Regions from separate parts of the Streptomyces sp. NPDC088147 genome, predicted to be linked through region 1. Evidence: riboswitches for the same ligand, from Rfam matches in the RefSeq annotation. Region 1 holds a riboswitch; each other region holds the start of a gene.
The links. Region 1 has a riboswitch for thiamine pyrophosphate ahead of thiO (glycine oxidase ThiO). Riboswitches for the same ligand answer to the same signal wherever they lie in the genome.
Positions count from the first base shown of each region.

Region 1 (10,674 bases):
CGCCGAGGTGACCCGGATCGTCGAGAAGGACGGCGCGGCGACGGGCATCGAGCTGGCGGACGGCACGGTCGCGGAGGCCGACCATGTGGTGGCGGGAATCGCGCCCGGCCCTCTCGTGGAGTGGCGGCTCGACGCGGACGGTGACGTACGGCCGCCCGGCACGGACGCGGGTGGTGCCGTGCGGCCGGGCCGGTTCACGGTGCTGCTGGCGCTGCGCGGCGCCCGCGAACCCGGCGCCGCGCACCGGACGGTGGTGCACTCCCCCGACGGAAGCGCCGAGGCGGCCGAGGTGTTCGCCGGGCGGACCGCGGCGCGGCCCACGGTCACGGTGCTGCGGCCCGACGACGCGGCGACGCGCCCCGACGACGGCCACGAGGCGGTCACGCTCACCGCGACGGTGGCCCCGGACGGGCCGGTCGACTGGTCCGACGCCGCGCTGCGCGAGCGGTACGCCGATGCGCTGGTGGCGGCCGCCGGGGCCGCCGTGCCGGGAATCGCGGAGCGGCTCCTGTGGCGCGAGGTGCGCACCCCGGCCGATACGGCGGCGCTGACGGGGGCCGCGGGCGGTTCCGTACCGGCGCCCGCGCTGGCCGGGGCCGAGGGCCGGCTGCTGCTTCCGGGGAACCCCACCCGGCTGTCCGGGCTGTACCGCGCGGGAGGCTGGGCGCATCCGGGCGGCGGGCTCGCGCACGCCGGGATGTCGGGGGCGCTGGTCGCCGGACTGATCGTCGAAGGGGCGGACTTCCGCGGCTCGCGGTGAGCCACGCGGGCCGTCACCATGCCCGCTCGGTCAACGGGCGCGCCGCCGACCGTTCCTGACGGCCCGCCGACGCGCGTCGCCGGTCGCCCGTCGTCGGTCGCCCGTCAGTAGCGGTACTGCTGCTCGTTGTAGTCGGGGTCCGGGTAGCCGGGCCGGCGCGGCTCTTCGTGGGGCATCGGCGGGAACTGCTCGCCGTCGCGGTCGCGCTGCTGCGGGACCCACACGCCGCCGGGCGGGGTGTCGCCGCCGTACTGCTGCTGGTTGCCGTACGGGTCGGCGTACTGCTGCCGGCCGCCGAAGCTGTCGTACGAGCCGTACTGCCCGCCGCTGTCGGCCGAGCCGGCGTACGGGTCGGTGTACCCGGCGTACTGCTGCTGCCCGGCGTCGTAGCCGTACTGCTGCTGCGCGTACGCGTCCTGGCCGGGATACATGTCCTGACCGGAGTGGTAGGCGTCCTGGGGCACGTATCCGTCCTGGCCCGCGGGCTGGTGCTGCCCGTACCCCGGATACGCGTCGTATCCGCCGCCGTCGCCGTACTCGTGCGCGCCGGCACCGGGCGCGGTGCCCGCGCCCATGCCCGCGCCCGCGTGCGGCTGCTGACGCGCCTCACGGGCCGCGTCGTCGTATATCCCGTACTGCCCCGTGTCGTCGGGCAGCGGCTCCGGCTCGTAGACCGCGGCGGTCGGCGCGGGCGCCTCCGGCTCGTACGCGGGCGGTTCGTACGCGGCCGGTTCGTACTCCAGGTCCGAGACCTCCAGCGCGGGTTCGCGCTCCTGCGCCTGCCGGCTCCCTGCCTTGCGGCGGCGGCTCGCGCCCGGACTGCCGCCTATCGCCCAGCCCGTCGAGAAGCCGCGGCGGAAGGACAGCGTCACATACGTCTGGCCGACCGCGAACGCGATCGCGCCCAGCGCGATGACGAATATGGAAGGGATCAGTACGCCGAGGACCACGCCCATGAACCCGGTGAAGGCGAGCACGCGCCAGCGCAGCCGCGCCTTGTACTGGAGCAGCACCTCACCGAGCAGCCACAGGGCCACGATGCCGAAAGCGATGTAGAGGACCGTCCAGCCCATGCCCGCCCCTCTCCTGGGCCCACCGCCCGGGGACAGGGCGGGTACGGCCGGTCACGACTGCTCGTGCAGTCCGAGATTCTCGTAGATTTCGAGCGTCGCCGTGGAGTTGTTGAGCGTGATGAAGTGCAAGCCGGGGACACCCTCGGAGAGCAGCTCGGCGCAGAACTCCGTCGCGAACTCGATGCCAATGGAGCGTACAGCGGCGGGATCCTCCCTGACGGAGAGGATCCGCTCTTTCAGCTCGGGCGGGAAGACCGCGGTGGAGAGCTGTGGCAATCGCTCCAGCATCTTCACACTGGTGACGGGCATGATTTCCGGAATGATGGGCGTCTCGCAACCGGCCGCGGCGGCGCGGTCGCGCAGCCGCAGATAGCCCTCGGGGTCGAAGAACATCTGCGTGATCGCGTAATCGGCGCCCGCGCGGCACTTGTCCACGAAGTGCCTGACGTCCGTGTCCCAGTCGGTGGACCGCGGATGCATCTCGGGGAAGGCCGCCACTCCGACGCAGAAGTCGCCGGACTCCTTGATCAGCCTGACCAGTTCAACGGCGTAGCGCACACCGTCCGGGTGCTTGACCCACTCGCCCATGGGGTCGCCGGGCGGATCGCCGCGTACGGCGAGGATGTTGCGGATCCCGGCGTCGGCGTACTGCCCGACCATGTTGCGCAGCTCGGCGACGGACTGACCGACGGCAGTGAGGTGCGCGACCGGTGTGAGCGTGCTGTCGGCGGCGATCCGCTCGGTGGCCCTGACCGTGCCCGCGCGGGTGGAGCCACCCGCGCCGTAGGTCACGGAGACGAAGCTCGGGGCGACCGCTTCGATCCGGCGCAACGCGTTCCAGAGGTTCCGCTCGCCCTTCTCCGTCTTGGGCGCCCAGAACTCGAACGAGTACGAAGTCTTGCCGGTCGCGAGCAGATCACGCACGGTCAGCGCGTGATCCGATCTGGTCGAAGCTGTGCCTAGGGCCATATGTGCAGGCTATCGAGGGTGGGGCGGTCCCCCAACCGGACGAGGGGCTTTTGCCCGGATTGCCGGTTAAGTAGCCGCGCTCCGGCACGGCACGTCCCCGTGCGCCGCGCTCCCGTCATCCGTACGCCGCACTCCGGCCATCCGTACACCCCGCCGCCGTCACACGGCACGGTCGCGCACGCGCTTCGCCAGGGCCGCGGTCGCCGCCGCCGGGTCGTCCGCCTCGGTGATCGCCCGGACGACGACGACCCTGCGGGCACCGGCGTCCAGCACCTCGTCGAGACGGGCGGCGTCGATCCCGCCGATCGCGAACCACGGACGATCCGTGGCACGGGACGCGGCGTACCGCACCAGGTCGAGCCCCGGGGCGTGGCGGCCCGGCTTGGTGGGGGTGGGCCAGCAGGGGCCCGTACAGAAGTAGTCCACGCCGGGCTCGGCGACCGCCGCGTCCACCTCGGCCTCGGCATGGGTGGAACGGCCGATCAGCGGCCTGTCCCCGAGGATCGCGCGCGCGGCGGGGACGGGCAGATCGCCCTGTCCCAGATGCAGCACGTCGGAGCCGATGGCATGGGCCACATCGGCGCGGTCGTTCACGGCGAGCAGCCGGCCGTGCCTGCGGCAGGCGTCGGCGAAGACCTGGAGGTGGTCCAGCTCCTCGGCCGCCTCCATGCCCTTGTCGCGCAGCTGCACGATGTCCACGCCCGACGCGAGCACGGCGTCGAGGAACTCGGCGAGATCCCCCTGCCGCTTACGGGCGTCCGTGCACAGATAGAGCCGGGCGTCGGACAGCGACGCGGAAGCCGCGGAAGCCGTGGCCATGGAAGATCCCCCCGTGATGTGTGGGTCGGCGGTGCGCGGCGGCCCGCGTACGGCCGGCGGACGGCCGTACGGGGGCGCCGCGCACCGCGGATGGCGATGTCGTCAGACGGCGAGCGCCTGGGCCCGGCGCTTCACCTCCGTGCCGCGATTCTCACTGAGCGCCTGCGCGGGCGTGCCCGGCAGGCTGGGGTCGGGGGTGAAGAGCCACTCGAGCATCTCTTCGTCGGTGAAACTGTCGTCCCTCAGGAGCGTCAGGGTGCCGGCGAGGCCCTTGACCACCTTGTTGCCGTCGATGAAGGCGGCGGGCACCTGGAGCGTCCTGTTCTCGCCGCGGCGCACCGCGATCAGCTGGCCTTCCTTCACCAACTGCCGCACACGCGTCACCTCGACGTCGAGCTTTTCCGCGATGTCGGGCAGGTGAAGCCAGGCGGGGACGAGAGCATCGATCTTTGCGTCAATCTCGGTCACAAGGACAAGCGTGCCATCCCGGACTGACAGACGGTAGCCGAGAAGCCCCAATCGGGCCGCCGCCCCGGCGGTGCCGCGATCCCGCACGAGGTCAGAGCACGGCCTTGCGCAGCGGTACGGACGGGTCCGCGGTCCGCTCCGGATCCAGCCGCGCGCCCGCCTCGATGAGCTTGCGGCCCTGCGCCAGATCCCGGGGCCTGCCGACGGCCAGCAGCGCGGTCGGCGCCCCGTCCCGCAGCCACACCACCGACCAGGCGCTCCCGGCGGGATCACCGCGCCGGACCAGGGTGTCACCGTCCGCGTGGTGGCCCGCGTACTGCACGAAGCGGCCGAACTGCTCGGACCAGAAGTACGGCACGGGGTCGTAGATCTCGTCGGTCTCGCCGACCACCTGCGCGGCGACCGTGCGCGGCCCCTGGAGCGCGTTGTCCCAGTGATGGACGAGCAGTCGCTCTCCGTAACGGGCCGAGGGGAACGAGGCGCAGTCACCCACCGCGTACACCTCCGGCAGCGAGGTCCGCAGCCGCTCGTCCGCCACGATGGCGCCGTCCGGGCCCAGCTCCATCCCCGATCCGGCCAGCCAGCCCGTCGCGGGCCGCGCGCCGATGCCCACGACCACCGCGTCCGCGTCCAGCCGCCGGCCGTCCGCGAGGAGCACCGCGCCCGGTTCGACACCGGCCACCCGGGCGTCCGTCAGCAGTTCGGCGCCGCTCTCCGCGTACCAGCCGGTCATGGGAGCGGCGACGTCGGCGGGCAGGGCGCCCGCGAGCGGCCGGTCGGCCGCCTCGACGACCGTCACGGCGCAGCCCGCCTCCCGGGCGGCCGTGGTGAACTCCGCGCCGATCCACCCCGCGCCGACGACCACGACCCGCTGCCTGCGGCCGAGCACCGGACGCAGCCGCTCCGCGTCGTCCAGCGTGCGCAGCAGATGGACGCCGGGCAGCGACTCGGTGCCCGGCAGGGCGATCGGTTCCGCGCCGGTCGCGATGACGAGGACGTCGTACGGGACGGGCCCGCGCGCGGTGTCCAGTTCCCGCGCGCCGGGGCGCAGTCCGGTCACGTCGAGGCCGAGCCTGAGCCGGACGGACAGCGCCGCGAAGTCGATGTCGAAGGCCGGGCTCTCCGCCTTGCCCAGCAGGACCGCCTTGGAGAGCGGGGGCCGGTCGTACGGTGGATGCGGCTCGGCGCCGAGTACGGTGACCGGGCCGCCGAAGCCCTTCTCCCGCAGGGCCACCGCGGTCTGCACGCCCGCCATGCCCGCGCCGACGACGACCACCCTCGGCTCTCCGGCCGGTTCTGTCTCCCGCTGTCTCTCGCTCACCCGATCACCTTAGACAGCCCGTCCCGGACAACTCCCGGAATGTCGGCGGGAACCTGTTCCACCACGCTCGTGCCGCTGCCCTCCTGGGACTCCCACTCCCAGGTCTCCTCCAGCCGCACCCGGCCGTCGGGAAGGCCGACCACGGTGGAGACGCAGTGCCCCGACGACGTCGCGCCGTCCCGCTTCAGCTGTACGTACCGGAAGTCCAGCCGGTCGCCCTCGCGCGTCCCGACGAGATAGCCGCGGACCACGTCACCGCCCTCGTACTCGGCGCGGATCACGCCGTCCTCCTCGCGGTAGACGAAGCGGGTGGCGGTGCCCACCTGCCCCGGTGCCTGGTCGGCGACCGGGGAAAGGACGAGTCCGTCCAGTGAACGGGCCACGGTAATCGCTCCCTTACAGCGCGGAGGTCAGGGCGTTAGGCTGGCAGCCGACACTACCTCGCGGGAGTCCGGACGCACCGGGCTGAGAGGGAGGCTGAGGCGGCCTCCGACCGTACGAACCTGATCCGGGTCATGCCGGCGAAGGGAGGGGCTGGACGCCCATGCAGTCACCCCATGAAGGAACAACGGGCTCCGACGTCCTCGTCATCGGGGGCGGGATCATCGGGCTGGTCACCGCCTGGCGCGCGGCGCAGCACGGGCTGCGCACCGCCGTCACCGACCCCGATCCCGGCGGCGGCGCGGCGCGGGTCGCGGCGGGGATGCTCGCGGCCGTCACCGAACTCCACTACGGCGAGGAGACGTTGCTCGGCCTCAACCTCGCCTCCGCCGCGCGCTATCCGGACTTCGTCGCCGAACTGGAGGCGGCGAGCGGGCAGGACACCGGCTACCGGGCGTGCGGCACGCTCGCCGTCGCCCTCGACACCGACGACCGCGCACAGTTGCGCGAACTGCACGCCTTCCAGCAGCGTTGCGGGCTGACGTCCCAGTGGCTCACGGGCCGTGAGTGCCGGCGCCTGGAGCCGATGCTCGCGCCGGGCGTACGCGGCGGTCTGCGCGTCGACGAGGACCACCAGATCGATCCCCGCCGGCTGGCGGCGGCCCTGCTGACCGCGTGCGAACGGGCCGGGGTGGTCGTCCACCGCGCCCACGCCGACCGGCTCTCCGTCGTGGGCGACCGGGCCGCCGGCGCCGTCCTGGCCGACGGCAGCGCGCTCACCGCGGACCAGGTGGTGCTGGCGGGCGGCAGCCTCAGCGGCCGGCTCGGGGGCGTACCGGCCGATGTCCTGCCGCCGGTACGGCCCGTCAAGGGCCAGGTCCTGCGCCTGACCGTGCCCGGTACATACGCGCCCTTCCTCTCCAGGACGGTACGGGCCGCCGTGCGCGGCAGCCACGTCTATCTGGTGCCGCGCGAGAACGGCGAACTGGTCGTCGGCGCCACCAGCGAGGAACTCGGCTGGGACACCACGGTCACGGCGGGCGGGGTGTACCAACTGCTGCGGGACGCGCACGAACTCGTCCCCGGCATCACGGAACTGCCGCTCACCGAAACCGTCGCCGGGCTGCGCCCCGGCTCACCGGACAACGCGCCGCTGCTCGGACCCACCGCGCTGCCGGGGCTGTCCCTGGCCACCGGCCACTACCGCAACGGGGTCCTGCTCACGCCCGTCACGGGCGACGCGATGGCCACGGTGCTGACGACCGGCGAACTGCCCCCGGAGGCCCGTGCCTTCTCCCCGTCGCGGTTCTCCTCGCGCCCCTCGCCCGTCGCGTCCATCCGTCAGGAGCAGACCGCATGAACATCTCCGTGAACGGCGAGCCCCGCGAGCTCGCGCCCGCCACCACCCTCGACGTCGTGGTCGCCACGCTCGCCCCCGCGCCCTCGGGGGTCGCCGCGGCCGTCAACGAGACGGTGATCCCGCGCACCCGCTGGTCCGGCACACCGCTCAACGACGGCGACCGCGTCGAAGTCCTCACCGCGGTCCAGGGAGGCTGAACCATGGCCGACGACCCGCTGACCATCGGCTCCGCCACGTTCGCCTCCCGGCTGATCATGGGCACGGGCGGCGCGCCCAGCCTCGACGTGCTGGAACGCTCCCTGACCGCCTCGGGCACCGAACTCACCACGGTCGCGATGCGCCGCCTCGACCCCGCCGTGCACGGCTCCGTCCTGTCCGTACTCGACTCGCTCGGCATCCGCGCGCTGCCCAACACGGCGGGCTGCTTCACCGCCGGGGAGGCGGTGCTCACGGCGCGTCTCGCCCGCGAGGCGCTCGGTACGGACTGGATCAAGCTGGAGGTGGTCGCGGACGAGCGCACGCTGCTGCCCGACCCCATCGAGCTGCTCGACGCGGCGGAGACCCTCGTCGACGACGGCTTCACGGTCCTGCCGTACACCAACGACGATCCCGTGCTCGCGGCGAAGCTGGAGGACGTGGGGTGCGCGGCGATCATGCCGCTGGGCTCCCCGATCGGCTCCGGCCTCGGTATCCGCAATCCGCACAACTTCGAGCTGATCGTGGAGCGGGCGGGGGTGCCGGTGATCCTGGACGCGGGCGCGGGCACGGCCTCGGACGCGGCGCTGGCGATGGAGCTGGGGTGCGCGGCGGTGATGCTGGCGTCGGCGGTGACGCGGGCGCGGGAGCCGGTGCTGATGGCGGAGGCGATGCGGCACGCGGTGTCGGCGGGGCGGCTGGCGTGGCGGGCGGGGCGGATGCCGCGGCGGCGGATCGCGTGGGCGTCGTCGCCGGTGGAGGGGGTGGCGACGCTGGACCCGGAGAGGCCGGCGTTCCCCTAGGTGTATTGATCACGAGCGTTGTTGACACCGGCCGGGCTTGATCATGGCGAAGACCTCCGGTGTGGTGGAGGTGTCTAAGCTGCACCGCACACGGAGGTCTTCGTGTCCCACCGTAATGCCCGGCTGACCGTTCACGGCAGGCGGATCCTGGTCGAGCGTGTCCTTGCGGGCCGTCCGGTCGCGCATGTCGCCGCGGAGATGGGCGTATCCCGGCCGACTGCTCACAAGTGGGTCCGCCGGTGGCGGGCCGAAGGTGACAGCGGCCTCGCCGACCGTCCGAGCAGGCCCCGCACGACCCCGCACCGCACCCCGGTCTCGGTCGAGGCCGAGGTGTGCCGTCTGAGGACCGGCCGCAAGCTCGGGCCGGCCCGGATCGGCCCGGTTCTGGGCCTGCCCGCTTCGACCGTGCACCGGATCCTGGTCCGCCACGGCCTGAACCGGCTCGCCTTCCTGGACCGTCCCACCGGCCGGGTGATCCGCCGCTACGAACACGCCCGGCCGGGCGACCTGGTCCACGTCGACATCAAGAAGCTCGGCAACATCCCCGACGGGGGCGGCCACAAGGTCATGGACCGCCGACAGGCGATGGACAACAAGCTCGTGACCACCGGTGAGCGCAGGAGCCGCAAGCCGGTGATCGGCTACTCCTTCGTCCACTCCGCGGTCGACGACCACTCCCGCCTGGCCTACAGCGAAGTCCTGCCCGACGAACGCCAGCACACGGCCGCGGGCTTCTGGCAGCGGGCGAACGCCTTCTTCGCCGCCCACGGCATCACCGTCCAGCGGGTCCTCACCGACAACGGCTCCTGCTACAAGGCCCGGCTGTTCACCCGGACCCTGGCCGCCGACGGCATCGCACACAAGAAGATCCGGCCCTACCGGCCGCAGACCAACGGCAAGGTCGAACGCTTCAACCGCACCCTCCTGGACGAGTGGGCCTACCTGCGGCCCTACACCTCGAACAAGGAACGGACCGAGGCCCTGGCAGACTTCCTCCACACCTACAACCACCACCGCAGCCACACCGCACTCAACGGACACCCGCCCATCAGCCGCGTTAACAACGTTGCGGGTCAATACACCTAGGGCGTGTCCTTGTCGCCGGGTTGCGGTCTCGTACGGCCGGTTCCGGGGCCCGTCGCTCGTGCGGGCGGTGAAGGGGGCGCGCAGGGGCCGTGTCCGGCGGCACCAACCCGCACACGACCACCGGCCCCGGCCAAAGACCACCGGCCCGGACGGCGCCCCCGCCGGACGCGCACCGTGGCTCGTAGACTCGGGCTCGTGGATACGACCCTCAAGGACCCCATCGTCGGGCACCTGCTCGACGGCCGCTACCGCGTGGACGCGCGGATCGCCGTCGGCGGCATGGCCACGGTCTACCGGGCCGTCGACATCCGGCTCGACCGGGTCCTCGCGCTCAAGGTGATGCATCCCGCCCTCGCCGCCGACGTCACCTTCGTGGAGCGCTTCATCCGTGAGGCCAAGTCGGTGGCCCGGCTGTCGCATCCCAATGTCGTCGCGGTCTTCGACCAGGGCGCCGAGGGCGCCTACGTCTATCTGGCGATGGAGTACGTCGCGGGGTGCACGCTGCGCGATGTCCTGCGGGAGCGCGGGGCGCTGCGGCCCCGGGCCGCGCTGGACATTCTGGAGCCGGTGCTCGCCGCGCTGGGGGCCGCGCACCGGGCCGGGTTCGTGCACCGGGACATGAAGCCGGAGAACGTGCTGATAGGGGACGACGGCCGGGTCAAGGTCGCCGACTTCGGACTCGTGCGGGCCGTCGGCGATGTCACGAACACCACCGGGAGCGTTCTCGGCACGGTGTCGTATCTGGCGCCGGAGCAGATCGAGCACGGCACGTCCGACACCCGCGTCGACGTGTACGCCTGCGGGGTCGTCCTCCACGAGATGCTGACCGGTGCGAAGCCGCACGGCGGGGATACCCCCGCGCAGGTGCTCTACCGGCATCTGAACGAGGACGTGCCCGCGCCGTCGGCCGCCGTGCCGGGGCTGGCCGTGGAGCTGGACGAGCTGGTCGCGGCGGCGACCGCCCGTGCCCCCGAGGTGCGGCCCGCGGACGCGGTGGCGCTGCTCGGGCTGGCGCGGGAGGCGCGGGCCGCGCTGACCGACGCGCAGCTGGACGCCGTACCGCCGCGGGCCAGGCCCGAGCCGGTGGACGGGGCCGGTGCCGACAACCGTACGGCGGTGATCCCGCGCATCCGGCCCGTCGAGCCTGCGGAGGACGAGACACCGAACCGCACGAGCCGGCTGGAGATGGCGCCCCCGCCGGACGCGCCGGGCCGCCGCCCGGTCATGCCCCGCCGGGGCGTCGTCGCGGCGGTGGTCGCCGTGCTGCTGGTGCTGGGTGTCGGTACGGGTGTCTGGTACATCAATTCGGGACAGTTCACGCGTGTTCCCTCGCTGCTCGGCCAGAGCGAGCGGGAGGCCACGAAGCGGCTCTCGGACGCGGGGCTCGAGGTGAAGGTCACCAAGGACTTCAGCGACTCCTTCGCCCGCGGCACGGTCAT
Region 1 covers NZ_JBIUSY010000002.1:907,638-918,311, reverse strand. Annotated here, with positions in the region: gene ACIOGX_RS09300 (phytoene desaturase family protein) at 1-760, shown strand, start outside; gene ACIOGX_RS09295 (hypothetical protein) at 865-1,833, opposite strand; gene metF (methylenetetrahydrofolate reductase [NAD(P)H]) at 1,885-2,802, opposite strand; gene thiE (thiamine phosphate synthase) at 2,962-3,621, opposite strand; gene ACIOGX_RS09280 (Rv2175c family DNA-binding protein) at 3,724-4,089, opposite strand; gene ACIOGX_RS09275 (NAD(P)/FAD-dependent oxidoreductase) at 4,181-5,410, opposite strand; gene ACIOGX_RS09270 (hypothetical protein) at 5,407-5,793, opposite strand; TPP riboswitch at 5,844-5,957, shown strand; gene thiO (glycine oxidase ThiO) at 5,955-7,151, shown strand; gene thiS (sulfur carrier protein ThiS) at 7,148-7,348, shown strand; gene ACIOGX_RS09255 (thiazole synthase) at 7,352-8,149, shown strand; gene ACIOGX_RS09250 (IS481 family transposase) at 8,252-9,235, shown strand; gene pknB (Stk1 family PASTA domain-containing Ser/Thr kinase) at 9,431-10,674, shown strand, end outside.

Region 2 (8,685 bases), on a different contig from region 1:
GGTCGGCCTGCTCTTCAAGCTGCTGATCCTGGTGGCCCTGGTCGGCGGACTGGTCTATGTCGTACGGAAGTTCATGTCTTCCTCTTCCTCCTCGTCGCGCGGTGACTGGTAGAACTCCCCGCTCGAACGGCCGTTAGCCCGCGCGAGGGAAAGGTGAAGGGGAAAACATCCCTCGCCCCGGCCTGCCCTTAGAGTGGCAAACCACTGTCGCGCCCTGGGAAAACACCATCGAAGATCGCTCTGACCATTGGTTTGTGCGATTTTTCTGGGCGGGGCCTCAAGGTTCCTCGGATCCGTCTCGAGGTGCCTTCGGTCCCTCGGTTCCCTCAGGAGTGCGGCGGGCGCGCGGGGGCGGCCCCCGCGGGCGGGCTCTCGCCCGTCAGCACGCCTGGGGGTGACCTTTGGCCACAGCTACACGTACCGCAGCCCCAACTCTGATCGGTTCGGTACAGCGAGCGCTGCGACTGCTGGAGTCGGCGGCCTCCCATCCGGACGGGGCCCCCGCGAAGCAGCTCGCACGCGAGGCCGGCCTCCCGCTCCCCACCGCCTACCACCTGCTGCGCACGCTCACACACGAGGGCTATCTCCGACGGGAGAGGGGCGTCTTCGTACTCGGCGACGCCGTACAGCGGCTGGCGCACGGCGACGCCCCGCAGAATCGTCGCAGCAAGATCACCGAATCGCTCGGCCGATGGCACGACGCGACCGGGGCCCCGGTGTACTTCGCGGTCTACGACAACGGTGAGATCGATCTCGTCTCCGTGGCGGACAGCCCCGCGGCCCCGGCGGTCGCCGACGGGGCGGACATCCGCGAGAGCGGGCACGCACACGCGCTCGGGCAGTGTCTGCTCAGCCGGCTCGACGAGGAATCCCGCCGCGACCATCTGGACCGCTACCCCGTCCGCCCGCTCACGCCCTATTCCGTACCGGACCGCGGGACGCTGCTGGAGCGCCTCGGGTCGCTGGGACCCGCGGAGCCGGTGGTGGAGCGACAGGAATACCGGCTCGGCACCGTCTACGCGGCCGTACCGATCGAGGCCGGAGCCGCCGCGGGCGCCGTGGCCATTTCCATACCACTCCATCAGCAGGAACAGCTGCTTCTGGCGGTCGAGCGGTTACGCAGAGAGATCGAATCGCTGGCGAACTCTCTCGCCGTCTCTATCAGTATCTGAAAAATTACTCCTTGTGATCCGCTAGCGCTTACAGCACGATTGCGTCAAGAGGGTCCATGGGATCATTCCCAGCCACTGCTTCATCTACTCCGGAGTACACGATGCGCGAGTCGGTCCAGGCCGAGGTCCTGATGAGCTTCCTCGTCTCCGAGGAGCTCTCGTTCCGAATCCCGGTGGAACTCCACTACGAGATGCGGGATCCCTACGCCGTGCGGATGACCTTCCATCTGCCCGGCGATGCCCCCGTGACCTGGACTTTCGGCCGCGAACTGCTGCTCGACGGAATCAACACGCCCAGTGGGGACGGCGATGTGCATATCGCGCCGACCACGCCGGAGGACCTCTCCGACGTCCATATGCGGCTCCAGGTCGGCGACGATCACGCGCTCTTCCGCGTCAGCGCGGCGCCGCTGGTGGCCTTCCTCGACCGTACGGACCGGTTGGTCCCGCTCGGTCAGGAGCGCACGCTCAGTGACTTCGAGGGCAATCTGGAGGAGGCGCTCGGTCGCATCCTCGCCGAGGAGAACGCCGGCTGACCGACCGTCCGGCCTCACGCCAGCACGGTCACTTCTTGCGCCGGCGTCCCCTGCCACCGAGCTTGCGGGTCAGCGCGTTCTGCGCCGGCAGCGAGGTGGCCGTCGTAGAACCCTGTTCAGGCGCTGAACCGTGTCCGGGCGCTGCCCCCTGTCCTGGCGCCGAACCCGGGCCGGGGCCCGGTCCCGCGGGCGCCGGGTACGGTGCCATGCCAGGCGCCTCCGGGGCGTGCCGGTCGGCGGAGACCACCAGCGCCGCCAGCGCTGTCGTGACCGGCACGGAGGCGACCAGCCCGATCGAACCCACCAGCGTGCGGACGATCTCCTCCGCCACCAGCTCGCTGTTCGCGACCGTTCCCATGCTCGACTGCGCGATCGAGAAGAGCAGCAGCAGCGGCAGCGCCGCGCCCGCGTAGGCGAGGACGAGCGTATTGACCACCGAGGCGATATGGTCCCGGCCGATCCGGATGGCCGCCCGGTAGAGCGCGCGTGGTCCCATCGTCGGATCCGCCTGACGTAGCTCCCAGACCGCCGAGGTCTGGGTCACCGTCACATCGTCGAGCACGCCGAGCGAACCGATGATCACGCCCGCCAGCAGCAGACCGCTCATGTCGATCTCGGGATACAGGCCGTGGATCAGCCCGGTGTTGTCGTCGGTGTTGCCACTCAGGCTCGCCCAGCCGATGAAGACGGACCCCAGCAGCCCGATCAGCAGTAGCGAGATCAGCGTGCCCAGGACCGCGACCGAGGTACGTGCCGTCAGACCGTGGCAGAGATAGAGGGCGATCAGCATGATCGCGCTGGCGCCGACGACCGCCACGATCAGCGGATTCGATCCCTGCAAGATCGCGGGCAGGATGAAGAGCGTCAGAACGGCGAACGAGGCGATGAGCGCGACCAGCGCCATGACGCCGCGCATCCGCCCCACCACGACCACCACGAGCGCGAAGATCCCCGCCAGCAGTGTCAGGGGGAGCTTACGGTCCACGTCCGTCACGGAGTACTGGAGATCCCGCGGCGCATCGGGTGCGTATGCCACCACGACGCCCTGTTTCACGTGAAACTGCCGCGGCGCGTCCGGCTGGACGACCTCGACGAAGGTCCGCCCCTTCTCCTTGCCGGTCGTGACCTCGACCGTGGCCTTCTTGCACTCCCCGGTCTCCGCCCGCTGCGCCTCACGCCCCTGGGGCTGTGTGGTGTCGCCGGTCGACGGGAGCTGGGAGGCGTTGACGTCCTTGCAGTCGACCCGTTCGATCCGTACGACCTGGCCCTGCTCCGTCTGCCGGTCGAAGCCCACACCGGTGCGCTCGTGTGCCGGGGCACCGCCCGGCCAGAGCACGGCGAGCCCGACGGCCACGGCGACCGCGAACGGAATCAGGACCGCCGCGATGACTTTGCGGAGGTGCTGGGAGACCGGAGCGGCCGGACCATGGCTGTGCGAGTGGCCGTGCGCTTCGTGAGTCTGCTGGGGAGGGGTCACCGACCGATCATCGCAAGAAGGAAGGGGCCCTCTGTTCAGCACGCCGGATATGACGCTAGCGTGGAGGCAACCTTTGCACACGCGGGAGCTCGGAGCACCGGGCTGAGAGGGCGCTGACTGTGTGCCCGGGGTCACTTCCCCGGACACCTGCGCTGCGCCGACCGCTGAACCTGTTACCGGGTAATGCCGGCGTAGGGAGTAGGTCTCATGACCGTTCAGGCCGCACATCCGTCTGCCTCCGATTCGGGGAAGCCGAGCGAGGCCGGAAAGTCCATCGGCTGGCACAAGGGATATGTCCAGGGTTCGCGCCCGGACCTCCAGGTGCCCGTCCGTCAGGTGCATCTCACCAACGGCAAGGACGTCACGCTGTACGACACGTCGGGTCCGTACACCGATCCCGGAGTCGAAACCGACGTACGCCGCGGTCTCGCACCGCTGCGCGAGAACTGGATCATCGGTCGCGGCGACACCGAGGAGTACGCGGGCCGACCGGTCCGTCCCGAGGACGACGGGCTCAAGCACACCTCACCGCGCGGAGGACTGCTCCGGAGCGGATCGACCGATCTGCGCGGTCTCGACGCGGTCTTCCCCGGCCGGCCGCGTCAGCCCAGGCGAAGCAGGGACGGGCAGCCGGTGACCCAGCTCGCGTATGCCCGGCGCGGTGACATCACCCCGGAGATGGAGTACGTCGCGATCCGCGAGAACGTGCCCCCGGAGGTCGTCCGCGAGGAGATCGCCGCCGGGCGGGCCGTCCTGCCGGCCAATGTCAATCACCCGGAGATCGAGCCGATGATCATCGGCAAGCGGTTCCTGGTGAAGGTCAACGCCAACATCGGCAACTCCGCCGTCACCTCCTCCATCGAGGAGGAGGTGGAGAAGATGACCTGGGCGACCCACTGGGGCGCGGACACGGTCATGGACCTCTCCACGGGCCGCAATATCCACACCACCCGGGAGTGGGTGCTGCGCAACTCCCCCGTTCCCATCGGCACCGTCCCGCTGTACCAGGCGCTCGAAAAGGTGGACGGCAAGGCCGAGGAGCTGACCTGGGACATCTACAAGGACACGGTCATCGAGCAGGCCGAGCAGGGCGTCGACTACATGACGGTGCACGCCGGAGTGCTGCTGCGGTATGTGCCGCTGACGGCCCGTCGCAAGACGGGCATCGTCTCGCGCGGCGGTTCGATCATGGCCGCCTGGTGTCTCGCGCACCACAAGGAGTCGTTCCTCTACGAGAACTTCGAGGAGCTGTGCGAGATCCTCGCGGCGTATGACGTGACGTACTCCCTGGGTGACGGTCTGCGGCCCGGTTCCATCGCGGACGCCAACGACGAGGCGCAGTTCGCCGAGTTGCGCACGCTGGGCGAGCTGAACTCGACCGCGAAGCGGCTGGGCGTGCAGACGATGATCGAGGGCCCGGGGCATGTCCCGATGCACAAGATCAAGGAGAACATCGACCTTCAGCAGGAGATCTGCGAGGAGGCGCCGTTCTACACGCTCGGCCCGCTGACGACCGATGTGGCCCCGGCGTACGACCACATCACCTCCGGCATCGGCGCGGCGATGATCGCGTGGTGGGGCACGGCGATGCTCTGCTACGTCACCCCCAAGGAGCACCTCGGTCTGCCGGATCGTGACGACGTGAAGACCGGTGTCATCACGTACAAGATCGCGGCCCACGCTGCGGACCTGGCCAAGGGGCATCCGGGGGCGCAGGAGTGGGATGACGCGCTGTCGGACGCCCGGTTCGAGTTCCGGTGGGAGGACCAGTTCAATCTGGCACTCGACCCGGACACGGCACGGGAGTTCCATGACGAGACCCTGCCGGCCGAACCCGCGAAGACCGCGCATTTCTGTTCGATGTGCGGGCCCAAGTTCTGCTCGATGAAGATCAGCAGAAGCATCACAGAGCAGTTCGGCGGCGACGAGCCGGCGGCGTCCGAGGAGGAGATCGCCGAGGGCATGCTCAAGAAGTCGGCGGAGTTCGCGGCCTCGGGCAACCGGGTCTACCTGCCGCTGGCCGACTAACGAGGGCGCACATGTGATCGGCCCGCGACCTCATGGGCGGAGTCGCGGGCCGATTTTATTGCGCCACGGTCTTGTGAGTCGGTGAGCTTCGGCTAGACCGGACCGCTTGTTTCAAACCGGCACTAGCCCATTTCATTGACCGTTTCCGGTTCAGGCCGTTCTGCTGGACTCCCGACTCTCTTTATAGCCAGAGTTGCAGAACGGGTGAGTCAAGGCCGCGTTGCTGGGAGCCCCTGTTCCTCCATCTTCCTTCCGAATCTTGTGGTCTACAGTGACGGATTTGAAGTCCAGGCGGGCTCTGCAAATTTCACACCTGGTGGCTGCCGTCAACGTCTCCTTCAGGAATACAGAGTTCTTCGTCTCGGCCGAGAAATTTCTGCGGTGGGTCCGGTCATCGTCGGTAGTGACCTTCACGGGCACGCGGGGCGACGTGGTGTCTGCTTGCAGGCGGGCAACTATCTCGGCGGCGTCAGCTCCTTCAGCCATCGCTTCGAAGGCGACTCGGTACATTTTCAAAATGGATGGCACGGAACGCTGCAGACTTCCGTACGCCTGCACGATCTGGTTCAGGAAATACTTGTGGTCGACCAGGAATTCCTCGAACTTCTCGCGAATGTCCGTAAATTTGAAAAGCCGGTTCTTCTCTGCCAGCTCTTGGATGAATTCTGTCGCGGCCAGGAAAGCCGCCGCCTGAAATCGCCCTGTAGCGCTGTAGAAATAGACTGCGGGGTGAAGTCCGAGGGACGCCGGTTCGTTCCCTGCGATCCTGCCAGCGGTCCTTTTTACTGCCCGCATATATTTGAGCGTGCTGGCGCCATCGAGGTCGTCAGCCAAAATGTCGAGCTGGTCCTGGCTTCTGCTTCCGCGCTTTCCTGTGCCCAGGTCTCGGCGGGTCTTGTTGACGAAATTTACTAGCTCGAACACCATCTTGACGCTATCAGCAGAGTATCCCCTGCCAGCTACCGGAAGATCGGCCGAGCGGATAGCGATATCCATGTTCGGTTTGAAGATCAGGTCGTAGACATCCTTGGCGAGAGACTCGATCTCCGCCTGGACTGTCTCCTCGAAAGATGACCAGTATTTGTGTCCGGTGCCTGCTCGGATGAAGGCGCGAGCGGCGAGTGCGTTGGGCTTTCGGCGCGCCTTGATCATTTCGAGTTCGATCGGATCGATTGGTGTTGCCTGTTGGTTGATCCTAAAGAACGAACTCTCCGCCTTCTCTGCCTCTCCGTTCACCCACTGGAGGTGTACCGCGAAAGCACTTAGGTTTCTTGCGAGCTGAAGCTTCTCCCTCGAAGTGGTGTCGGGGTTTCTGAGGGCGAGGCCCAGGTCTGCGTACGATCCGATGCTCTGCTGGATCAGCTTGCGCGTGGCTTCGGCAGCCTTCTTCTGCTCGCTTGGGATTGAATTATCGAAGAACCTGATTGATGTGTGCTTGTCGCCGTAGTCGTCTTGGACCCAAGCGGCGAGCGCGCTGAGTCTATGGGCGCCATCAATTACGAAGATATTCCCGCTAGCTGGGGAGCGCCATAGGATGATGGAAGGAATCAAATCGCCGGCAAGGAAGCTACGAACGAGTTCGGCAACCTTTTCGGGTGTCCAGTTAGCCGTTTCTCGCTGAAAATCAGGTTTCCGCAGGACGTTGTACATAAGACTGTCCTGGGTGAGGTCAGTGATTTTCAACGTGGTGCTTAGGACGGAGGTCGGGGCTGCCTGTTCGGACGGCAGAGCCTCAAAATCTTCACGTGGGATCAATGCGTCAAGATTGACCATGTGTGTCGGCATTACCAGTCCCCTTCGCATGTCTGCTGCTAGGCAGAGTCATTCACGCGCGTCGAATCACGGTCACACTAACGGTTTCTGGCGTCAATTGGGGGTGAATGATTACCCTCGACGTACTGGAGAGTATTTTTATCTACGTATGACACTAAATTTCCCCTTTTGCCCATATGTGCCTTCTATCGATCGCGCCAAGTGGTTGCTCAAGGCGTCGGCAGGGCTGTTTCCCGTTGTGGAAATTCGATGCCTTGCAACGCCCTCGTGTTACTCGGGACCATGAAGCGGTACACAGGGCAGCCGTAGCGAGGGGGCAGCACGTGGAGGCCAGGAAGCTCGTAACGACCTGTGAGAACGGTGACTGTCCCACGCTGTATGCGACGGACAGAGACACCCTTCTCGTGCAGGGTGAGACCCGGACTGGCCACGGGTTGGAGATCCCGGCGCACGAGACCCTGGTCGAGATCCCCATGGAACTCATCCGGAAGGCCATCCGTGATCAGCTCATCTAGCAACCTGGCGGAGCGGTTCAAGACGTTCCACCGCGAGGCATTCCGACTGGAGATCCTGGACGAGTACAACGTCCCGTCGAGCGCGGATAACCTCCGGGCCTTCCTGGCGGGTGAGCCGCAGCCGGAGGACTACAACGCGGGATGGGTCGAGACCGTCCGGGCCGCTACGCACGCCGGCAAGCGGATGCACCGGGTGCACATCGTCTCCCGTCCGCTGACGGACTACCTCCGCTATGAGCTCGGCTGGGGGTACGTGAAGAACATGACGGGCGGTGAGGAGTTCTTCATCCTGGACGTCACCGAGAGGCCGAACCCTTTGGCAGGAGTGCCGGACTTCTGGCTGTTCGATGAGGTTTCCCCCGTCGTCATGAACTACGACGACGCAGGTGTGTTCCTCGGGCCGGACTTCCTTGAGGCCGGGCGTGCGGCGGAGTTCGTCCGTTACCGGGACACGGCTCTCGCTCACGCCGAGCCGTTCCCCGAATGGTGGGCGAAGTACGGCGGGTGAACAGAACGGAGCTGGGTACAGCGCTGCGGGCTCTGCGACAGGCATCCGGTAAGGAGGCCAAGGCGGTAGCCCGTAGCGCGGTCATGTCCACCGCCAAGCTGTCGAAGATTGAGAACGGCCACGTGGCGCCCAGCGTGATCGACGTGGAGCGCATCCTGACGGCCTTGGAGGTGTCCGAACAGGTCAAGGCCGAGTACATGGCCGCGGCCCGAGCTCAGGCCACGGAGGCGACGGCCTGGCGGCTGTTCAGACGTATGGGCTTCCACCGGAAGCAGGAGGAGATCCGGGCGCTGGAAGCGTCGATGGAGCTCCTACGGCTGTTCCAGCCGTCCCTGGTCCCCGGCCTGTTGCAGACACCCGAGTACGTACGAGCTGTCCTGCAAGGCAAGGGGCTGAGCGAGGACCAGCTCGCCCGAACCATCGGTGCACGGATCGAACGGCAACGAGTGCTGTACGACACAGGGAAGCAGCTCCGCTTCGTGATCACGGAACCCGTTCTGCGCTGGCGCCTTCTCCCATCCGCCATGATGGCCGGACAGCTGGACCGCATCGCCTCCGTCTCCCGCCTGCCGAACGTGGACGTCCGGGTCGTCCCGCTGGACCGTCCACAGATCGATGTGCCGGGGCACTCCTTCGTCGTCCGGGACGACCGCACGGTGACCGTCGAGACCACGCA
Region 2 covers NZ_JBIUSY010000003.1:657,102-665,786, forward strand. Annotated here, with positions in the region: gene ACIOGX_RS13800 (DUF5326 family protein) at 1-112, shown strand, start outside; gene ACIOGX_RS13805 (IclR family transcriptional regulator) at 402-1,172, shown strand; gene ACIOGX_RS13810 (SsgA family sporulation/cell division regulator) at 1,274-1,708, shown strand; gene ACIOGX_RS13815 (YibE/F family protein) at 1,737-3,185, opposite strand; TPP riboswitch at 3,257-3,400, shown strand; gene thiC (phosphomethylpyrimidine synthase ThiC) at 3,393-5,213, shown strand; gene ACIOGX_RS13825 (HNH endonuclease family protein) at 5,364-6,998, opposite strand; gene ACIOGX_RS13830 (hypothetical protein) at 7,310-7,501, shown strand; gene ACIOGX_RS13835 (DUF6879 family protein) at 7,485-8,009, shown strand; gene ACIOGX_RS13840 (helix-turn-helix domain-containing protein) at 8,006-8,685, shown strand, end outside.
Region 2: linked by a shared signal. The riboswitch ahead of thiC (phosphomethylpyrimidine synthase ThiC) and the one ahead of thiO (glycine oxidase ThiO) in region 1 are both predicted to bind thiamine pyrophosphate.

Region 3 (10,674 bases), on a different contig from region 1:
CACGGCGGCGGTGGGCAGATCGAGGAGCTGCGCGGTCTGCCGGTAGATCTCCACCTCAAGGGTGGAGAAGCCGGGGCCGCCCAGGATCTGTACGACCCCGAAGGAGGTGAAGGTGAACAGGAAGACCATCAGCGCGGCGGCGGCGACGGCGGGGCCGAGGGCCGGCAGCGTCACCCGCCACCAGGCCGCGAGCCGTCCCGCGCCGAGCACCCGGGCCGCCTCCTCCTGGCGCGGGTCGAGCTGCGCCCACAGCCCGCCCACCGTCCTGACGACCACCGCGTAGTTGAAGAAGACATGCGCGAGGAGGATCGCCCAGACGGAGGTGTCGAGCCGTACGCCCCACAGGTCGTCGAGGAGTCCGCCGCGCCCGAGCAGCGCCAGGAAGGCGGTGCCGGCCACGACGGTCGGCAGCACGAACGGGACGGTGACGACCGCGCGCAGCAGCTGTTTGCCGGGAAAGTCGAAGCGGGCGAAGACATACGCGCCCGGCAGCGCGATCAGCAGGGTCAGCGCGGTGGAGGCGAGCGCCTGCCAGGTGGTGAACCACAGGACGCCGAGGATGTCCGGGCGGGCCAGTACGTCCCCGATCCGGCCGACCTGCCAGCCGCCGTCCGTCTTCAGCCCCCGGCCCACGATCGCGGCCACCGGATAGGCGAAGAAGACCGCGAAGAAGGCGACGGGCACGGCCATGAGCGCGAGCCGTACGGCGTTTCCGCGCCCCCGGCCGCGCCCCGGCCGTCCTCCCCCCGGCGTCCTGGCGGTTACTTCACTACGAGTGAGGACCACGACTGGATCCACTGCTCACGGTGGGCGGCGATCGTGTCGGGCGCCACGGCCTCGGGCGTGTCGACGGTCGCGCCGAACTTCGTGAACAGCTCCGGCAGCGCGACGTCCTTGACCACGGGGTTGACGAACATGTTCAGCGGCATGTCCGCCTGGAACTTCTCGCCGATCAGGAAGTCCAGCAGCGCCTTGCCGCCGGCCTCGTTCCTCGCGCCGCCCAGCAGCCCGGCGAACTCGGTCTGCCGGAAGCAGGTCCCGGTGGAGACCCCGGTCGGCGCCTCCTCGGGCCGGGGGTCGGCGTACAGCACCTCGACGGGCGGGCTGGAGGCGTACGAGACGACGAGCGGCCGGTCGGCCTTGGCCTTCTTGCCGCCCGCGGAGCCGGAGAAGCTGTCGTTGTACGCCTGCTCCCAGCTGTCCACGACCTGGACTCCGTTGTCCTTCAGCTTCTTCCAGTAGTCCTGCCAGCCCTTGTCGCCGTACCGCGCGACCGTGCCGAGGAGGAAGCCGAGGCCGGGTGAGGAGGTCGCGGCGTTCTCGGTGACGAGGAGGTTCTTGTACTGGGGCTTGATCAGATCGTCGAAGGTCCGCGGCGGCGTCAGCTTCTTGTCCGTGAAGTACTTCTTGTCGTAGTTGACGCAGATGTCGCCGGTGTCGACCGGGGTGACCCGGTTCTTGTCCTTGTCGAGCCGCGCGCTCTCCTCGACGCGGTCCAGGCCCTTCGCCTTGTACGGCGTGAACAGGCCGTTGTCGAGGGCGCGGGAGAGCAGGGTGTTGTCGACACCGAAGAAGACATCGCCCTGGGGCGAACCCTTCGTCAGGATCTCCTTGTTGAGGGCCTCCCCGGCGTCGCCGCTCTTCAGGACCTTGACCGTGTAACCGGTCTCCTTGGTGAACTCCTTCAGCACGGCGGGCGAGGCGTTGAACGAGTCATGGCTGACGAGGGTGACGGTCTTGGACTCCGGGCTGCCGCTGCCGCCGTCACCGGACGACGCGGAGCCGCCGGACCCGCCGCAGGCGGCGAGCGCCGAGACGCCGAGCGCGGCGGCGAGCGCGCCGGCCGCCGCCCTTCTCGTGCCGGTACGCGTACGGGCGGGACGAATACGGGTACTGCTCACTGACTTTCCTCCTGGGATGTCCAGGAGAAGACGCGGCCCTGCCCGGGGTCCGTACGGTCCGGACTCCGGGCAGGGCGCTACAGCTTGAGTGGTGTCCGAACTTCCTACCCAGAATGACCTGGGCAAGGTTCAGAGGGTCTGCGACCGCTGCCCGCTCCCACGGACATGTGCCGCACTCTCAGCGCTGTGGCGCTCCCCTGTCGGAAAATATGCAATACGTTCAGGCCAAGGCTACCCCGTGGCGCCGTACCGACTCCTCCGGCTCCTACCGCTCGGAGGCGGCCAGCTGTCCGCACGCCCCGTCGATCTCCTGGCCCCGGGTGTCCCGTACGGTCACCGGCACGCCGTGGGCCGCGATCGCCTCGACGAACGCCTTCTCGTCCTCGGGGCGCGACGCCGTCCACTTCGAGCCGGGCGTCGGGTTGAGCGGGATCAGATTGACGTGCACCCGCTTGCCCTTGAGCAGCCGGCCCAGCCGGTCGCCGCGCCACGCCTGGTCGTTGATGTCGCGGATCAGCGCGTACTCGATGGAGACCCGGCGGCCCGACTTCTCCGCGTACTCCCAGGCGGCGTCCAGCACTTCCCGCACCTTCCACCGCGTATTGACCGGCACGAGGGTGTCGCGCAGTTCGTCGTCGGGCGCGTGCAGGGAGACGGCGAGCCGGCACTTGAAGCCCTCGTCGGCGAAGCGCAGCATCGCGGGCACCAGACCGACCGTCGAGACGGTGATCCCGCGCTGCGAGAGGCCCAGACCGTCCGGCTCGGGGTCGGTGAGCCGGCGGATCGCCCCGACCACCCGGTTGTAGTTGGCGAGCGGCTCGCCCATCCCCATGAAGACGATGTTGGACAGCCGCGAGGGACCGCCGGGAACCTCGCCGTCACGCAGCGCGCGCATCCCGTCGACGATCTGGTGCACGATCTCGGCGGTGGAGAGATTACGGTCCAGACCGGCCTGGCCGGTGGCGCAGAACGGGCAGTTCATCCCGCAGCCCGCCTGCGAGGAGATGCACATGGTGACCCGGTCCGGGTAGCGCATCAGCACCGACTCGACGAGGGTGCCGTCGTGCAGCCGCCACAAGGTCTTGCGCGTGGTGTCGTCGTCGCACGAGATGTGCCGTACCACCGACATCAGGTCGGGCAGCAGCTCCGTGGCGAGCTTCTGGCGCGCGGCGGCCGGGATGTCGGTCCACTGCTCGGGGTCGTGCGCGTACCGCGCGAAGTAGTGCTGCGACAGCTGCTTGGCGCGGAACGGCTTCTCACCGATCGCGGCGACGGCCTCGCGGCGCTCGGCGGGGGTGAGGTCGGCGAGATGCCGCGGGGGCTTCTTGGCTCCGCGAGGCGCGACGAAAGTGAGTTCTCCGGGTGTCGGCGGGGCCATGAAAAACCAAATCTCCTCGGTGCGGCGAGGCCGGGCTACCCCCGCCGTGGCGGGGAGTACGGCAGGACGGTGCCGGTGCCGGGAGACCTCACGGGAACGGCTTCACAGCCGCGGGGCTCAAAAAGGGCCCGCCACCCGTGAGCGGCGAGCCCTTTCAGGGTAACCGGTACGGGTAGTGCCGCGACGGGCCGACCTCGCCGGGGACGAGAGCACTATCCGGAGCCCACGAAGAGCACCAGCAGCAACCAGACCACGGGCGCCGTGGGCAGCAGGGAGTCCAGCCGGTCCATGATCCCGCCGTGGCCCGGAAGCAGCGTGCCCATGTCCTTGATGCCGAGATCCCGCTTGATCATGGATTCGCCGAGATCACCGAGGGTGGCACTGGCCGCGACCGCGAGCCCGAGCAGCAGTCCCTGCCACCAGACCCCGCCGTCGATCATGAACTCCATGCAGAGCGCACCGGCCGCCATCGCGAAGCCGACGGCTCCGGCCAGCCCCTCCCAGGTCTTGCCGGGGCTGATACGGGGCGCCAGCTTGTGCGTACCGAAGCGCCAGCCGACCGCGTACGCGCCCGTGTCGCTGACGACCGTCAGCACCAGGAACATCAGCACCCGCCACGGGCCGTCGTGCGCGGTGAGCATCATCGCGACGAAGGTGGCCAGGAACGGCACGTAGAACGCGGCGAAGACCCCCGCCGTGACATCTCGGAGATAGCCCTCGGGCGGTTCCGTCATCCGCCAGATCAGCACCGCGAGCGCGGTGAGGGCCATCGCGACCCAGGCACCCTCCGCCCCCCGCGCGTACCCGGCGACGACCATCGCGGCGCCGCCGACGGCGAGTGGCACGAGCGGTGCCTTGATGCCCTTCTTCTCGTGGAGCCGTGAGGTCAGCTCCCACAGCCCGATCACCACCGCGACCGCTATGACGCCGATGAAGACGGCCTTGACGATGAAGAGCGAGGCCGCGACCACCGCGCCGAGCCCGATACCGACCCCTATGGCCGCACGCAGATCGCGTCCGGCCCGCTTCTTCGGCGGGGGTGGCGGAGGGGCTGCCATGGGCTCCTGCGGGGTCTTGTCACGGAACAGGGGGCCGCCCGGCCGAGCGGCCCCCCGGTCGTCATCCTGGTTCCCGCTGTCGGCGGGTCCGTCGGGCACGATGGGCATGGGCCGAGTCTGCTGTGCGGGATGCTCATCGTATGCGGGACCCGCCGGGACAGCCCCCGGGTCGGTCGGTCCCCAGTATCCGGCTGTCGACGAGGCTCCCCGGGAAGAGTCGTTCATCAGACTTCGAGCAGCTCGGCTTCCTTGTGCTTCAGCAGCTCGTCCACCTGCGCGACATACTTCGCGGTGGTGTCGTCGAGCTCCTTCTCGGCGCGGCGGCCCTCGTCCTCGCCGACCTCGCCGTCCTTGATCAGCTTGTCGATGGTCTCCTTGGCCTTGCGGCGGACCGCGCGGATCGAGATCTTCGAGTCCTCGGCCTTGGTCTTGGCGACCTTGATGAACTCCTTGCGCCTGTCCTGCGTCAGCTCGGGGAACACCACCCGGATGATGTTGCCGTCGTTGCTCGGATTGACGCCGAGGTCGGAGTCGCGGATCGCCTGCTCGATATTGCGCAGCGCGCTCTTGTCGAACGGGGTCACCACGGCCATCCGCGCCTCGGGCACGGCGAACGAGGCGAGCTGGTTGATCGGGGTCAGGGCACCGTAATAGTCGGCCACGATCTTGTTGAACATCGCCGGGTGCGCCCGCCCTGTGCGGATCGCGGCGAAGTCGTCTTTGGCGACCAGGACGGCCTTCTCCATCTTCTCCTCGGCCTCGAGGAGGGTCTCTTCGATCACCACTTGCTCCTGCGTGTCTTGAGTGGGCCCGGCGTGCGAATCGGCCGGCGGAACCTGCGTCGCGTCTTGTCCTGCACGGTGTCCGACCGGCAGGGCTTTGTCCATCCCGTGCGGGGCGGCCCCGGATCAGCTCCGGGTGCCCTGGTCGCTCACGAGCGTGCCGATCTTCTCACCCTTGACCGCACGCGCGATATTGCCTTCCTTCAGCAATTCGAAGACGAGGATCGGCAGCTTGTTGTCCTGGCACAGCGTGATGGCGGTCATGTCGGCGACCCGCAGATCTCCGGCGATCACCTCGCCGTACTCCAGGGCGTCGAACTTGACCGCGGCGGGGTTGGTCTTGGGGTCGGAGTCGTACACCCCGTCGACCCCGTTCTTCCCCATCAACAATGCCTCGGCGTCGATCTCCAGCGCGCGCTGGGCGGCCGTGGTGTCGGTCGAGAAGTACGGCATGCCCATACCGGCGCCGAAAATCACGACGCGGCCCTTCTCCAGGTGGCGCACGGCGCGGAGCGGGATGTACGGCTCCGCGACCTGCCCCATGGTGATGGCGGTCTGGACACGGGAGTCGATGCCCTCCTTCTCCAGGAAGTCCTGGAGCGCGAGGCAGTTCATGACCGTGCCGAGCATGCCCATGTAGTCGGAGCGCGCCCGGTCCATGCCGCGCTGCTGGAGTTCGGCGCCCCGGAAGAAGTTGCCCCCGCCGATGACGACCGCGATCTGGGCGCCGTCCCGGACGACGGCGGCGATCTCGCGGGCGATGGCGTGGACGACATCGGGGTCGACGCCGAGCGCTCCCCGTCCGGCGAACGCCTCACCGGACAGCTTCAGCATGAAGCGTCCGCGGCCGTGGTTCCTGCCGTCGTCGCTCTTCTTGCCGTCGTCGCTTGTGTCGGCCTGTTCCATGGAGATCTCCTCGTGCGCATACGAAGAAGGCCATTGCCGGGGTCCTTGCGGTTCCCTGTGCGGCAATGGCCTCCTCGTCAGATCTGCGGCCGCCCGGCAGGTACCCGGACGACTGCGTCAGACCCTATCGGGGTCTTGGGTTGATCGCGTACAGACTCAGACGCCGACCTTGATGCGCACGAAGCGCGTCAGGGCGACACCGGCCTCGTCCAGGACCTTCTGGACGGACTTCTTGTTGTCCTTGGCGAACGCCTGCTCCGTCACGACGACGTCCTTGAAGAAGCCGTTGACACGACCCTCGACGATCTTCGGCAGGGCGGCCTCGGGCTTGCCCTCCTCGCGCGAGGTGGCCTCGGCCACGCGGCGCTCGTTCTCGACCGTCTCGGCCGGGACCTCGTCGCGGCTGAGGTACTTCGGCGCGAAGGCGGCGATGTGCTGCGCGACGTCCTTGGCGACCTCGGCGTTCTCCTTGTCCAGCTGGACGAGGACGCCGACCTGCGGCGGGAGGTCGGGCATGGTGCGGTGCATGTAGGCGGCCACGTAACCGCCGGTGAACTGCGCGAAGCGGTCCAGGACGATCTTCTCGCCCAGGTTGGCGTTCGCCTCGTCCACGTACGCCTGCACGGTCTTGCCGGCCTCGATCTCGGAGGCGAGCAGCGCCGGGAGGTCGGCCGGGGACGTCGCGGCGACGTGGGCGGCGAGCGTGTTGGCGACGGTCTGGAACTTGTCACCCTTGGCGACGAAGTCCGTCTCGCACTTCAGCTCGAGCAGAACGCCGGAGGTCTTGTCCTCGGAGATGAGGGAGACGACAGCGCCGTTCTCGGCCGAACGGCCCTCGCGCTTGGCGACGCCCTTCTGGCCCTTGACACGGAGAAGCTCGACGGCCTTGTCGACGTTGCCGTCGGCCTCGTCGAGCGCCTTCTTGCAGTCCATCATGCCGGCGCCGGTGAGCTCACGGAGCTTCTTGACGTCAGCGGCGGTGTAGTTCGCCATGATCTGTAATTCTCTCTCGAAGGTCTGAAGGATCTACGGGTGAACGGCGGGGGCCGGTGGGCCCCCGCCGTCAACTACCGAACCTGGGGAAGGTCAGGCCTGCTCGGTGTCCGCGGCCGGAGCCTCGGCGGGGGCCTCGGCCTGCTCCGCGTCGGCGACCTTCTCCGTCTCGGCGGAGGTCTGGACGTCGCCCTCGGCCTTGGCCTCGGCCTCGGCCGGCTTCTCGGCGTCGTCCTTCTTCTCGCCCTCGAGCAGGTCGCGCTCCCACTCGGCGAGCGGCTCGCCGGCGGCCTTCTCGCCCGGCTTCGAGTCACCGGTGGCGACGCCGGAACGGGCGATGAGGCCCTCGGCGACGGCGTCGGCGATCACGCGGGTGAGCAGGGTGACGGAGCGGATCGCGTCGTCGTTGCCCGGGATCTTGTAGTCGACCTCGTCGGGGTCGCAGTTGGTGTCGAGGATCGCGACGACCGGGATGTGGAGCTTGCGCGCCTCACCGACGGCGATGTGCTCCTTCTTGGTGTCGACGATCCAGACGGCGCTGGGCACCTTCTGCATCTCGCGGATACCACCGAGGGTCTTCTCCAGCTTGGCCTTCTCGCGGGAGAGGACCAGCAGCTCCTTCTTGGTGAGGCCGGAGGCGGCCACGTCCTCGAAGTCGATCTGCTCAAGCTCCTTCAGACGCTGAAGGCGCTTGTAGACGGTGGAGAAGTTGGTGAGCATGCCGCCCAGCCAGCGCTGGTTGACGTAGGGCATGCCGACGCGCGTCGCCTGCTCGGCGATGGCCTCCTGGGCCTGCTTCTTCGTACCGACGAACATGATGGAGCCGCCGTGCGCGACGGTCTCCTTGACGAACTCGTAGGCGCGGTCGATGTACGACAGCGACTGGAGCAGGTCGATGATGTAGATGCCGTTGCGCTCGGTGAAGATGAAGCGCTTCATCTTCGGGTTCCAGCGACGGGTCTGGTGACCGAAGTGGACGCCGCTCTCCAGCAGCTCCCGCATCGTGACGACGGCCATGGCCGTACTCCTTGAGATACTCGGTTGTCGCGTCCGCCGGACGGCAGTCGCGCCTGACGCCCCGATGCGCTGTGCCACGGAAGACCGAGACCGAGAAGCGCTGACATCGGCGCGAAGGGGCCGATGGCGGGGCGTGCGAAGTCGACCCGGTGACCCGGATCGCCACAAGAAGTGTACGGGACCTTCGCACCCCTGGGTGACGGCGTTGTCCACAACCGGTCGGTACTCCACAGATCCCGTTCATGATCAGCGCGATGGTGCCGTCCTGCGGGACCGTGTCAGGCATGACTACTTTCCGTAACCCCTTCGGCACACGCGTCCCTCTCGCCCCGCGCCGCGTACCGCTCGTGCCGCGCCGCGTACCGCTCCGGCCGCGCCGCGTACCGCTCATGCCACTCGCGCTCGGCGTACTCGTCGCCGTCGTCCTGGCATCGCTCGGGCTGTGGGCCGCGCCGGAGGCGGTGGCCGCTCAGGTGCCCGGCGCCGGCGAGGGCCGGGCCTGGCCCGTGGGTTCGCGTCCGGGCCCGGCGGTGCTGCGGGGCTGGGAGCCGCCCGCCACGGCGTACGGCCCCGGTCATCGCGGGGTGGACCTGGCCGCGGCGGCCGGGGCGCCGGTACACGCGGCGGCAGCGGGCCGGGTCTCCTTCGCGGGCCGGGTGGCGGGGCGCGGGGTGCTCTCGATCACGCTGACCGGTACGGGGGATCCGCCACTGCGGACCACCTACGAACCGGTGTCACCCCTCGTCGCCGAAGGAGACGACGTGACGGCGGGCCAGCGGGTCGCCACGATGACGGGCGCTCCGTCCCACTGCGCGCCGGGATGTCTGCACTGGGGTCTGCTGCGGGGCAGGGTCCATCTGAACCCGCTGTCCCTGCTGCCCCGCGCGCTGCTGCGCCGGGGCCCGTCGCGGCTCCTGCCCGTCTTCGGTGTCCCCGAGCCGGAGCCGGAGCCGGTACGAGCGCGGTGGGGCGCGCGGTGGACACTGACGGCGCATCCGCCGGCGTACGCGCCGACGGTGTACGTGCCGACGGTGTACGCGCCGTCGGTGTACGTGCCGGGCCCTCAGCCCCGTACGCCGCGCAGCGCCATGGAGACGGCCGCCTCGGCGATCTCCGGAGGCGTCTCGGCCGCGCCGAGCTCGATACGTCGGACGGCCGCGTCCACGACGCCCTGGAGCAGCATGGCGGCGAGCCGGGGCTGTTCATGGCCCAGTTCGCCGAGAGCCTCCACGATCATGGCGATCAGCCCGCCGTGCGCGGCACGGATCTTCTCCCGGGCCCCGGCGTCCAGCTCACTCGCGGAGATGGCGACGACCGCGCGGTGGCGCCGGTCCCCGACCAGCGCGAGCTGACGGCGCACATACGCCTCGATCTTGGCCTCCGGCGTCTGCGCCCCGGCCATGGCCGCCTCGACCTCGGCCGCCCAGACCGGGAAGTCGACGGCGCACAGTTCCTCGACGACGGCGGCGCGCGAGCGGAAGTACTCGTAGACGGAGGACCTGGCGAGGCCGGTGCGCTCGGCGAGTGCGGGGAAGGTCAGCGCGTCCGTACCGCCTTCGGACAGCAGGGAGCGCGCGGCGTCCAGCAGGGCGCCTCGTTGCATGGTCCGGTGCTCGGCCACGGAGGCCGCTCGAATCCTGGGCACGCCTCCACTCTACGGATGAGCGGGCGCCCCCACAGCGTCAGCGTCCGACGTCGGCCAGCTTCGCCCGCAACTGCAGCACGGACTTTGTGTGGATCTGGCTGACCCTGCTCTCCGTCACCCCGAGGACATGGCCGATCTCGGCGAGCGTGAGGCCCTCGTAGTAGTAGAGCGTGACGACCGTTTTCTCCCGGTCGGGGAGGGTGTTGATGGCCCGCGCGAGCAACCGTCTCAGCTCACGGTCCTCGGCGACCTCCACCGGGTTGTCGGCGGCGGTGTCCTCCAGGGTGTCCATGAGGCTGAGCCGGTCACCGCCCTCGCCGCCGACATGCAGCAGTTCCTCCAGCGCCACGACGTTCGCCAGGGACAACTGGCTGAAAACCGCGTGCAGTTCCTCCAGCGCGATCCCCATCTCGGCGGCGACCTCGGGCTCCGAGGGCGTACGCCGCAGCTGGGCCTCCAGCGTGGCGTAGGCGCGCTCGACGGCCCTGGCCTTCTGCCGCACGGAGCGCGGGATCCAGTCCAGGGCGCGGAGTTCGTCGATCATCGCGCCGCGGATACGGGTGATCGCGTAGGTCTCGAACTTGATGGCCCGCTCGATGTCGAACTTCTCGATCGCGTCGATCAGACCGAAGACCCCGGAGGAGACGAAGTCGGCCTGCTCGACATTGGACGGCAGTCCGACGCTCACCCGGCCCGCCACATACTTCACCAGGGGCGAGTAGTGCAGGATCAACTGCTCGCGCAGCCGCTCGTCGCCCGTGGCCTTGTACGACCGCCACAACTCGTCGAGCGACGAGGGCGCGGGGGGCCGCACGCCGCTCCGGGCGGCAGGGGGCGCCGCCGCGCGGTCAGACCCGGAGGTGTGCTGGGGCATGCGTCGCCTTGAGCCGTTCTGCTGTGACGTGCGGGGGGACATCTGTCTCGGGGGCCGGAACGCTGGTGAGCGTAGCGTGACTGACGCATCGCGCTGAGCGAGGAACGGGCGACCGCACCC
Region 3 covers NZ_JBIUSY010000009.1:100,949-111,622, forward strand. Annotated here, with positions in the region: gene ACIOGX_RS29305 (ABC transporter permease) at 1-690, opposite strand, end outside; gene ACIOGX_RS29310 (thiamine ABC transporter substrate binding subunit) at 762-1,901, opposite strand; TPP riboswitch at 1,985-2,110, opposite strand; gene rlmN (23S rRNA (adenine(2503)-C(2))-methyltransferase RlmN) at 2,167-3,279, opposite strand; gene ACIOGX_RS29320 (phosphatidate cytidylyltransferase) at 3,492-4,562, opposite strand; gene frr (ribosome recycling factor) at 4,562-5,119, opposite strand; gene pyrH (UMP kinase) at 5,246-6,025, opposite strand; gene tsf (translation elongation factor Ts) at 6,182-7,018, opposite strand; gene rpsB (30S ribosomal protein S2) at 7,112-8,035, opposite strand; partial or broken gene ACIOGX_RS29345 (peptidoglycan DD-metalloendopeptidase family protein) at 8,425-8,841, shown strand; gene ACIOGX_RS29350 (TetR/AcrR family transcriptional regulator) at 9,099-9,638, opposite strand; gene whiG (RNA polymerase sigma factor WhiG) at 9,718-10,554, opposite strand.
Region 3: linked by a shared signal. The riboswitch ahead of ACIOGX_RS29310 (thiamine ABC transporter substrate binding subunit) and the one ahead of thiO (glycine oxidase ThiO) in region 1 are both predicted to bind thiamine pyrophosphate.